Regions from separate parts of the Marinococcus sp. PL1-022 genome, predicted to be linked through region 2. Evidence: a T-box and tRNA genes for the amino acid it is inferred to sense, from the RefSeq annotation. Region 2 holds a T-box; the other holds one or more tRNA genes.
What was found. The T-box of region 2 lies ahead of ileS (isoleucine--tRNA ligase). A T-box ahead of a tRNA ligase gene usually reads a tRNA of that ligase, here a tRNA-Ile.
Positions count from the first base shown of each region.

Region 1: it encodes a tRNA-Ile, which carries the amino acid that the T-box ahead of ileS (isoleucine--tRNA ligase) is inferred to sense. The anticodon was not compared.

Region 1 is NZ_JAWXCX010000001.1:2,383,028-2,388,541, forward strand. Features, by position in the region: rRNA gene SIC45_RS12245 (23S ribosomal RNA) at 1-1,048, opposite strand, end outside; rRNA gene SIC45_RS12250 (16S ribosomal RNA) at 1,247-2,819, opposite strand; tRNA gene SIC45_RS12255 (tRNA-Ile) at 3,021-3,097, opposite strand; tRNA gene SIC45_RS12260 (tRNA-Gly) at 3,144-3,217, opposite strand; tRNA gene SIC45_RS12265 (tRNA-Pro) at 3,225-3,301, opposite strand; tRNA gene SIC45_RS12270 (tRNA-Arg) at 3,329-3,405, opposite strand; tRNA gene SIC45_RS12275 (tRNA-Leu) at 3,412-3,499, opposite strand; tRNA gene SIC45_RS12280 (tRNA-Leu) at 3,518-3,603, opposite strand; tRNA gene SIC45_RS12285 (tRNA-Gln) at 3,611-3,685, opposite strand; tRNA gene SIC45_RS12290 (tRNA-Asp) at 3,702-3,777, opposite strand; tRNA gene SIC45_RS12295 (tRNA-Val) at 3,796-3,871, opposite strand; tRNA gene SIC45_RS12300 (tRNA-Glu) at 3,876-3,950, opposite strand; tRNA gene SIC45_RS12305 (tRNA-Ser) at 3,959-4,049, opposite strand; tRNA gene SIC45_RS12310 (tRNA-Asn) at 4,052-4,126, opposite strand; gene SIC45_RS12315 (SprT family protein) at 4,295-4,744, opposite strand; gene SIC45_RS12320 (Tex family protein) at 4,801-5,514, opposite strand, start outside.
Region 2 is NZ_JAWXCX010000001.1:1,051,989-1,057,502, forward strand. Features, by position in the region: gene SIC45_RS05350 (cell division protein SepF) at 1-296, shown strand, start outside; gene SIC45_RS05355 (YggT family protein) at 315-587, shown strand; gene SIC45_RS05360 (RNA-binding protein) at 604-1,392, shown strand; gene SIC45_RS05365 (DivIVA domain-containing protein) at 1,502-2,014, shown strand; T-box leader at 2,052-2,283, shown strand; gene ileS (isoleucine--tRNA ligase) at 2,343-5,117, shown strand; gene lspA (signal peptidase II) at 5,268-5,514, shown strand, end outside.

The DNA.
Region 1 (5,514 bases), 1.3 Mb from region 2:
GGGACCTTAGCCGGTGGTCTGGGCTGTTTCCCTCTCGACGACGGATCTTAGCACTCGCCGTCTGACTCCCGGGCAGCAAGTCGCTGGCATTCGGAGTTTGACTGAATTCGGTAATCCGGGAAGGACCCCTCGTCCAATCAGTGCTCTACCTCCAGGACTCTCATACCCGAGGCTAGCCCTAAAGCTATTTCGGGGAGAACCAGCTATCTCCAGGTTCGATTGGCATTTCACCGCTACCCACGACTCATCCCCGCAATTTTCAACTTGCGTGGGTTCGGGCCTCCAGCCAGTGTTACCTGGCCTTCACCCTGGTCATGGGTAGATCACCTGGTTTCGGGTCTACGCCCGCCTACTGCATCGCCCTCTTCAGACTCGCTTTCGCTGCGGCTCCGCCTTTGCGGCTTAACCTTGCAGACGAGCGTAACTCGCCGGTTCATTCTACAAAAGGCACGCCGTCACCCCTTAACGGGCTCCGACTTCTTGTAGGCACACGGTTTCAGGATCTGTTTCACTCCCCTTCCGGGGTGCTTTTCACCTTTCCCTCACGGTACTGGTTCACTATCGGTCACTAGGGAGTATTTAGCCTTGGGAGATGGTCCTCCCAGCTTCCGACGGGATTTCTCGTGTCCCGTCGTACTCAGGATACCCCCGGCGGGGGGAGGATGTCGGCTACCGGGCTGTTACCGTCTCTGGCGGGCCTTTCCAGGCCGCTTCGCCTATCCTCCCCGCCTGCCGTGCGGGGGTCCTACAACCCCGGGATGCAAGCATCCCGGTTTGGGCTGATTCCGTTTCGCTCGCCGCTACTCGGGAAATCGCGTTTGCTTTCTCTTCCTCCGGGTACTAAGATGTTTCAGTTCTCCGGGTCTACCGTCCGGCGCCTATGTGTTCAGCGGCCGGACGCCTTCCCATGACGGAAGGCGGGTTTCCCCATTCGGACATCTCCGGATCAAAGCTTACGTACAGCTCCCCGGAGCGTTTCGCCGTTCGTCGCGTCCTTCTTCGGCTCCTAGTGCCAAGGCATCCACCGTGCGCCCTTTTCTTCTTAACCACTCGATACGCGGTCATTCTTCGACGCGGCCGCCGGCCGAAACAGCCGGCAGCCTTGTGTTGCTTGTGTGTGTTGGTCTCGGTATTCGGTTGTCAAGGTCCCACGTGCAAAAAACAAATAGAGAGATCGTATCTCTCAAAAGGAAAGCCAAGCCAGGCCCCTGCCCGGTCCCTGCGGGACCGGGGTACTGCTCCATAGAAAGGAGGTGATCCATCCCCACCTTCCGGTAGGGATACCTTGTTACGACTTCACCCCAATCATCTGCCCCACCTTCGGCGGCTGGGTCCCAGAAGGGTTCCCTCACCGACTTCGGGTGTTGCAAACTCTCGTGGTGTGACGGGCGGTGTGTACAAGGCCCGGGAACGTATTCACCGCGGCATGCTGATCCGCGATTACTAGCGATTCCGGCTTCATGCAGGCGAGTTGCAGCCTGCAATCCGAACTGAGAATGGCTTTTCTGGATTGGCTCCCCCTCGCGGGTTCGCATCCCGTTGTACCATCCATTGTAGCACGTGTGTAGCCCAGATCATAAGGGGCATGATGATTTGACGTCATCCCCACCTTCCTCCGGTTTGTCACCGGCAGTCACCTTAGAGTGCCCAACTGAATGCTGGCAACTAAGATTAGGGGTTGCGCTCGTTGCGGGACTTAACCCAACATCTCACGACACGAGCTGACGACAACCATGCACCACCTGTCATTCCGTCCCCCGAAGGGGAACCGCCTCTCTCGAGGCGTAGCGGAAGATGTCAAGATCTGGTAAGGTTCTTCGCGTTGCGTCGAATTAAACCACATGCTCCACCGCTTGTGCGGGCCCCCGTCAATTCCTTTGAGTTTCAACCTTGCGGTCGTACTCCCCAGGCGGAGTGCTTAATGCGTTAGCTTCGGCACTACGGGTATCGAAACCCCTAACACCTAGCACTCAGCGTTTACGGCATGGACTACCAGGGTATCTAATCCTGTTTGCTCCCCATGCTTTCGCACCTCAGCGTCAGGTACAGACCAGAGAGTCGCCTTCGCCACTGGTGTTCCTCCACATATCTACGCATTTCACCGCTACACGTGGAATTCCACTCTCCTCTTCTGTCCTCAAGTTTCGCAGTTTCCAATGGCCTTCCACGGTTGAGCCGTGGCCTGTCACATCGGACTGACGAAACCGCCTGCGTGCCCTTTACGCCCAATAATTCCGGACAACGCTTGCCCCCTACGTATTACCGCGGCTGCTGGCACGTAGTTAGCCGGGGCTTTCTGGACAGGTACCGTCAGCACGCCAGCCTGTTCGACTGACGTGGGTTCTTCCCTGTCAACAGAGCTTTACGATCCGAAAACCTTCATCACTCACGCGGCGTTGCACCGTCAGGCTTTCGCCCATTGCGGATGATTCCCTACTGCTGCCTCCCGTAGGAGTCTGGGCCGTGTCTCAGTCCCAGTGTGGCCGATCACCCTCTCAGGTCGGCTACGCATCGTCGCCTTGGGGAGCCCTTACCTCTCCAACTAGCTAATGCGCCGCGGGCCCATCGGACTGTGCAAGGATCCGAAGATCCCTGCTTTACCGCTGACCTCAGGCGAGGTCAGGGCGTATTGGGCATTAGCCCCGGTTTCCCGGGGTTATTCCCATCAGTCCGGCAGGTTGCCCACGTGTTACTCACCCGTCCGCCGCTCGTTCCACCGGTTTCCTCCCGAAGGAGTCCGCCGGCTTCCCGCGCTCGACTTGCATGTATTAGGCACGCCGCCAGCGTTCGTCCTGAGCCAGGATCAAACTCTCCGTAAAAAGTTTGATGCTGTGGCATCCGAAATGCCCTAAATTTGATTCTTTTCTTTGGGGCTCTGGCTTGTCTTTCCTTTTCAAAGAACGATCTGCCGCTCAAAAAAGCAGCTTAAACAATTTAACATGGTGCAATTAAACTGTCAATACCTTTTAAAGTGACACATAAATTATAACCTTTGATCAACTAAATGTCAATGGAAATAATGGTGGGCCTGAGTGGACTTGAACCACCGACCTCACGCTTATCAGGCGTGCGCTCTGACCAACTGAGCTACAGGCCCACAGGCACAAAAAAATAACTTAAAGCAGTTTATTTTTTTGTAAAAATGGAGCGGGTGATGGGAATCGAACCCACGACATCAGCTTGGAAGGCTGAGGTTTTACCACTAAACTACACCCGCAAATAAATGGTCGGGAAGACAGGATTCGAACCTGCGACCCCTTGGTCCCAAACCAAGTGCTCTACCAAGCTGAGCTACTTCCCGCAGTTGCTGCCGAAAAACATAAGTAAATGGTGCGCCTGAGAGGACTTGAACCCCTGGCCTTCTGATCCGTAGTCAGACGCTCTATCCAACTGAGCTACAGGCGCATATTATGGTGCGGTCGAGAGGACTTGAACCTCCACGGGATAAACTCCCACTAGGCCCTCAACCTAGCGCGTCTGCCGATTCCGCCACGACCGCGTACCGATAAATATATAATGGTGCGGGTGAAGGGACTTGAACCCCCACGTCACAAGGACACTAGATCCTAAATCTAGCGCGTCTGCCGATTCCGCCACACCCGCATGTTGTTGGCTGGGCCAGCTGGATTCGAACCAGCGCATCACGGGACCAAAACCCGATGCCTTACCGCTTGGCTATGGCCCAATATATTGGGTAAAAATGGCGGGCCTGACGGGATTTGAACCCGCGATCTCCTGCGTGACAGGCAGGCATGTTAACCGCTACACCACAGGCCCTCAATTGTATAAAGAAAATGGTGGAGGATGACAGGATCGAACTGCCGACCCCCTGCTTGTAAGGCAGGTGCTCTCCCAGCTGAGCTAATCCTCCATGTTGGTGACCCGTACGGGATTCGAACCCGTGTTACCGCCGTGAAAGGGCGGTGTCTTAACCACTTGACCAACGGGCCATAGTAAATGGCGGAGAAGGAGGGATTTGAACCCTCGCGCCGTTTACACGACCTACTCCCTTAGCAGGGGAGTCCCTTCAGCCACTTGGGTACTTCTCCAATGGCTCCGCAGGCAGGATTCGAACCTGCGACCAATCGGTTAACAGCCGATTGCTCTACCACTGAGCTACTGCGGAATGTGAATATTTCTTTTTTGAGACAAAGAAAATTCTACAAGATCTATTATGTAATGTCAATACGCTTTTAAAAGGGAATTTACAGCTTTTTTTGCCGGTTTTTGAAGCGCCCTCTCTCAAGCGACTTTTATAATGTATCACATAGAAAAAACACTGGTCAAGGTTTTTCTATATTTTTTTCAATGTTCCTTTGCAGGCTGCACAGACATATTTTCGAGTGTCCAGCTGCCTCGTTCTTTTAAAAGAAATGTGACAGCTTTTACAGGTATACTGATAACGTTTTTTCTGTTTTAAACGGTATTGTTCCAAAGAACGGCAGTGCATGGTGCCTTTCACCCGCCTCAGCAGCTCCTGAAATTCACCGTCTTGATGTTTGTACCCTTTCCCTTCCAAGTGTAAATGATAATGGCACAACTCATGTTTTACAATATCAATGACTTCCTGACGCCCATAATCGTTCATCGACCTGGGATTCACTTCGATATTTCCTGTAGAAAGCACATATCTTCCTCCAGTGGTACGCAGCCTTTGGTTAAACGAGGCACGGTGTTTAAACAGCTTTTGGAATTTTTCTGCCGATATCTCCTGCGTCAACGCGGTTAATTCTTCGTCAGTCATTTTTTTCCTCCTTAAAAAAACAGAAGGTATGGGCGCCCTCTGTTTTTATTTCCTATTTAGTTTACCATCGTCAGTGCTACACGTCCCCGTTTTTGATCAATATCTTCCACCCATACCGTAACTATTTCCCCTACCGATACTACCTCCATCGGATGCTTGATAAAACGGTTCGCAAGCTTTGATATGTGCACGAGACCATCCTCTTTGACGCCTATATCAATGAAAGCCCCAAAATCCACTACATTGCGGACTGTGCCCTGGAGCTCCATACCTTTTTCAAGGTCATCAAGAGTCATGATGCCTTTTTTCAGGAGAGGCTTCGAAAATGTATCACGAGGGTCGCGGTTCGGCCTTTTTAAATCCTCTATAATGTCCTGAAGTGTAGGAACGCCTACATCGAGGGCTGCAGCCAGCTGATGCACCTCCTGATTTTCCAGGACTGCCTTCATTTCTTCTGTGCCGGCCTGCGCTGCTTCAAGCTCCAGATGACTAAGCAGACGTTCTGCCGTCTGATAGCTTTCCGGGTGAATAGCCGTGCGGTCGAATGGGTTCGAAGACTCCGGCACACGTAAAAAGCCTGCTGCCTGCTCGTATGTTTTGGCTCCAAGTCTCGGGACCTTCTGCAGCTCTTTACGGCTTGTAAAGCCTTCAAGCGCTTCTCTTTGCTTTATCACATTGTTTGCCACCGCTTTAGAAAGGCCAGCCACGTATTGAAGCAGACTGCCCGAGGCACTGTTCACGTCCACGCCCACCTGGTTTACTGCTGTCTC
Region 2 (5,514 bases):
TGAGCCTGCAGAGTGTGCAGAAGTCCTCGAAGGTGATGCTTCTGGAGCCGCGCAGCTACGAAGAAGTGCAGGATATCGCCGATCACCTGTGCAGCCGAAAAGCAGTGATCATTAATCTGCAGCGGGTGCCGAAGGAGCAGGGGCGTCGTATCGTAGATTTTTTAAGCGGCACGGTCTATGCCATCGGCGGAGACATTCAGAAGGTCGGCAGTCAGATCTTTTTCTGCGCGCCCGATAATGTGGATATTTCAGGGGCCATTACAGATATTTTATCAGAACGGGATGAACACTATTAAAAAGAAAGGAGAGAGATTATGCAGCTTATAGGTTCCTTGCTGATTAGTTTAATCAGTCTTTACCGGATTGTGTTAATTGTATATATCCTCATGTCGTGGTTCCCAAACGCGAGAGAATCTACAATCGGCCAGTTTATCGGTTCGATCTGTGAACCATATTTGGAGCCGTTCCGCCGCTTTATTCCGCCACTCGGCCCGCTTGATATATCGCCAATCGTGGCAATCATTGTGCTCTTTTTTGCAGAATCAGGCATCCGGGCGCTGTTTTTCAATGCCGGTGCATTGTTTTAATTGAGGTGAATAAAACATGAACATGCTCGAACACTTCCGGCCGGAGGAAAGAGCCTGGGTGGAACAGGCGTCAGACTGGAAAGAAGCAGTCGAAACAAACTTCGAAAGACGGCTGACCGATTTTCTCGATCCGCGGGAGCGGGATATTCTAGCGTCGGTCATCGGAAAAGACGAAACCGTTCACTATGCTTTTGCCGGGGGGAGCGATGATGCTGAACGAAAACGGGCGTTAATTTATCCGTTTTACGAACAGCCGGAGCTGGAGGATTTTCAGCTCATATTGTTTGAAATCTCCTATCCGCAGAAATTTGCTTCTCTTGAACACAAGGATGTTCTCGGGGCTTTGATGGGCATTGGATTAAAACGGGAGAAATTCGGTGATATCCTGGAGGGGGAAGGCTGCTTTCAATTCGTAGCAGCTGCTGAAGTCCGCAGCTATATCGAGCTGAATCTTCCAAAAATTGCCAATGTATCGGTGGCGCCTGTGGAAAAACCATTTTCCGCTATGCTGCCGATAGAAGAACAGTGGGTGGAACGTGAAACCACCGTTTCTTCGCTTCGGCTCGATACCTTTATGGCAGAAGCATACCGGCTTTCAAGAAGCAAAACGCTTCCATTCATAGAAAAGGCCAAGGTGCGCGTGAACTGGAAAAAGGTGGACCAGTCCTCTTATATGCTGCGCCCCGGGGATTACGTTTCGGTACGCGGGCTTGGCCGCTCTAAATTGATGGAGGTGCTGGGACGCACGAAAAAGGATAAGCAGCGGATTGTGTACGGAATTAAAGAACAAAAAAGAAAAAAATAACCTTTTTGGTTTTGAAGGAAGGAACTGCCTTTTTCGCCGCGAATGTAGAAAGAGGCAGCAGGCTTTCGGGCCAGTATACATACTTGAACAGTAGAAAGGGTGAAAGATTTTGCCTTTAACACCACTGGATATTCATAATAAGGAATTCACAAGAGGATTCCGGGGATACGACGAAGATGAAGTAAACGATTTTCTAAAGCAGCTGATTAAGGATTTTGAAGATGTGATTCGTGAACGCGACGAGCTGTACGATCGCACAAAAGAGCTCGAAGACCGCATCAATCATTTCTCAAGCATTGAAGAGACGCTGAATAAGTCGATCTATGTAGCCCAGGAATCGGCAGAAGAGGTGCGGAAAAATGCCCAGAAGGAAGGACAGCTGAAGGTGCAGGAAGCGGAGAAAAATGCGGACCGCATTATTAACGAAGCCCTAAACAAATCACGACGGATTGAGCTTGAAATTGAAGAACTGAAAAAGCAGGCTTCTGTTTACCAGACCAAGTTCAAAATGCTGCTCGAAGCACAAATGGAAATGCTTCATTCGGATGAATGGCAGAATCTTGCCGAAGAGGAACCGGCTGAGGCAAACGTTTATGCCGGCGACGGCGAACGCCTTGACTAACACCGGTAACTAGATTATACTTTTGCATTATCATATTCGATAAACGTTGAAGGGGAGAAGGCAGTAATGCACCGGTCTCAGCGATCTGCGGTTGGTGTAAGCGCAGAACCAGGACATTTTTGTTATCACCCTGGAGTTCCTTAACTGAACAAAGCAGTAAGTTAAGGCGGCTTAAAAAAAGCCGTTATTGCCAATGAAGAGACGAGAAGGGGGCCGTATAGCCTCCTGCGCTCATCAGGGTGGTACCGCGAGTCATTCTCGCCCCTATGCTATGCACAGGGGGCTTGGAATGGCTCTTTTTATTGTAAAAAAAGAGGAGGATGCGGAAATGAGTTATAAAGAATCGCTGTTAATGCCGAAAACCAAATTTCCAATGCGCGGCAATCTGCCAAATAAAGAACCGGAACGCCAGAAAACATGGAACGAGCAGGACATTTATGAGCAGGTGCAGGCCCGCACAGAAGGGCGCCCGCTGTTTGTGCTGCACGACGGGCCTCCCTATGCTAACGGGGACATCCATATGGGGCATGCGCTGAATAAAGTGCTGAAGGACTTTATTGTCCGCTATAAATCGATGACAGGCTACCATGCACCGTACGTTCCGGGCTGGGACGTTCACGGGCTTCCGATTGAAACGGCGCTTACGAAAAATAAAAAAGTGGACCGGAAAAAAATGACAACAGCTGAATTCCGTGCCGCGTGTGAAGAATATGCGGAGAAACAAATTGACCGGCAGCGGGAGCAGTTTAAACGCCTCGGGGTCAGAGGGGATTGGGAAAGCCCGTATGTGACGATGAATCATGAGTACGAAGCCCAGCAGATCCAGGTTTTCGGGGAAATGGCCAAGCGCGGCCATATTTATAAAGGCAAAAAGCCGGTCTACTGGTCCCCGTCCTCGGAATCGGCCCTGGCAGAAGCAGAAATCGAATACCACGATATGCGCTCTCCGTCGATTTATGTGTCGTTTGCGGTTAAAGAAGGAAAAAATGTTCTCGAAGGCGATGAGAAGTTTATCATCTGGACAACGACCCCTTGGACGATTCCGGCAAACCTGGCAATCACTGTTCATCCGGAGCTTGACTACGTTGTCGTGCAGGTGAACGGAGAAAAGTACGTCGTTGCTGAAGGGCTGCTCGAGGAGCTCGAACAAAGGCTGGAGTGGGACGGCTATGAAATCACAAAGCGTATGAAGGGGCGTGACCTTGAATACGTGATGGCTGAGCACCCTATTTATGGCCGGGATTCGCTCGTCATTCTCGGGGAACACGTGACGCTCGATGCTGGTACCGGCTGCGTGCACACAGCGCCCGGCCACGGGGAAGAAGACTTTGTGGTAGGACAGCAGTACGGTCTGGAAACACTCTGTCCTGTAGATGACAAAGGGGTATTTACCGACGAAGCCCCGGGCTTTGAAGGACTGTTTTACGATAAGGCAAATAAATCAATCACGGATAAACTCGATCAGCTCGGGGCGCTCCTGCAGCTGAACTTCTTCAGTCACTCGTATCCGCATGACTGGAGAACGAAAAAGCCGGTCATTTACCGGGCGACCGATCAGTGGTTTGCATCGATCGAAAACATCCGGGGCGAGCTTCTGGATGAAATCAGCCAGGTGACATGGACTCCGGCCTGGGGAGAAACGCGCCTGTACAACATGGTGCGCGACCGGGGCGACTGGTGCATTTCGAGACAGCGTGCATGGGGCGTGCCGATTCCGGTCTTTTATGCAGAGGACGGCGAAGCGCTCATTAACGATGAGACTATTCAGCACGTTTCCGAACTGTTCCGCAGCCACGGCTCCAACGTATGGTTTGAGTGGGACACAGCCGATCTGCTTCCGGACGGGTTTACGTCGGAACACAGCCCGAACGGCACCTTTACGAGAGAAATGGATATTATGGACGTGTGGTTTGACAGCGGATCGTCCCATCAGTCAGTGCTTGAGGCGTCTCCGCTTCTGCAGCGTCCGGCTGATATGTATCTTGAAGGCTCCGACCAGTACCGCGGCTGGTTTAACTCTTCTCTTACAACGAGTGTCGCGGTTACCGGCAAGGCACCGTACCGCTCTGTACTGAGCCACGGCTTTACGATGGACGGAGAAGGCAAAAAAATGAGCAAGTCGCTCGGAAATACCATTTCGCCAAACGACATCACAAAGCAGCTCGGTGCGGATATTCTCCGGCTCTGGGTCTCGAGTGTCGACTACCAGGCGGATCACCGGCTCTCAGACAACATTTTAAAGCAAATAGCAGAAGCGTACCGCAAGATCCGTAACACGTTCCGGTTCATGCTCGGAAACCTGAGCGACTTTGAGCCGGAGAAGCACCGGGTCGCGCCGTCGGACTGGAGCGAGCTTGATCAGTATATGCATCTGCGCCTGCAGGATTTAATCGCAAAAATCCGTGCCGGATATGAAGAGTATCAGTTCGTGAATGTCTATCAGACGTTCCATAATTTCTGCACCGTGGATCTGAGCTCGTTTTACCTTGATATTGCCAAGGATACACTCTATGTGGAGCATGAAGATGACGTCCGCCGCCGGGCTGTGCAGACAGTGCTTTATGACACGTTAACAGCTCTCGTGCAGATGATCGCCCCGATCATTCCGCATACGGCCGAGGAGGTGTGGGAGTTTATCCCTCACACAGAGGCTGAAAGCGTACAGCTGACGGATATGCCGCAGGCGGACCGTTCGACGGAGGATGAAGAGCTCCGCCGGAAGTGGGACCGTCTTATGGACGTCCGGGACGATGTATTAAAGGCGCTGGAGACAGCGAGAGGAGAAAAAGTGATTGGCAAGTCGCTCGAAGCCTCGGTTGATATTTATGCCGACGGCGAAGTGAGAGATATGCTTCAGAGCGTAACCCGCTTAAAGACGCTGTTTATTGTGTCAAAGGCAGAGGTTGCCGGATCAGCGTCTGAGGCCCCGGCAGAAGCCGCGAAGCTTGATGAAGTAAGCGTCGTTGTAAAGGCAGCGGAAGGTGAACGCTGCGAACGCTGCTGGGAGGTTACCGACACAGTGGGAGAAGACCCGGCGTATCCGGATCTCTGCAGCCGCTGTGCTTCGGTCATGCATCAAAAAGAGAACGTCAATCAGTCATAGCACGTGCTGAGCCCCTTTACTGCAAGGGGGCTCTTTTTTATAAAAAGTAAAGGGCCGGAAGGATCGCCCTGAGCGCTGTTCGCCCCGGCGAATATATGCTAAAATGCTAAGGATGGAACGCACACCGCAAGAGAGGATGACAGAGTCCGTATGAAAATTATTAAGTGGCATTACCTGCTGGCTGCGCTGATTATTATTTTCGATCAGGTAACCAAATACATAGTAGCTGCCTCCATGCGTATTGGAGAAAGCATTGAAGTTATCCCGTCTTTTTTATACCTGACCTCTCACCGGAACGCAGGAGCGGCCTTTGGCATACTGCAGGGCCAGCGCTGGTTTTTCTTAATCATTACGGTTGCCGTAATAGCGGTAGTGGTGTATTACATGCAGAAGTATG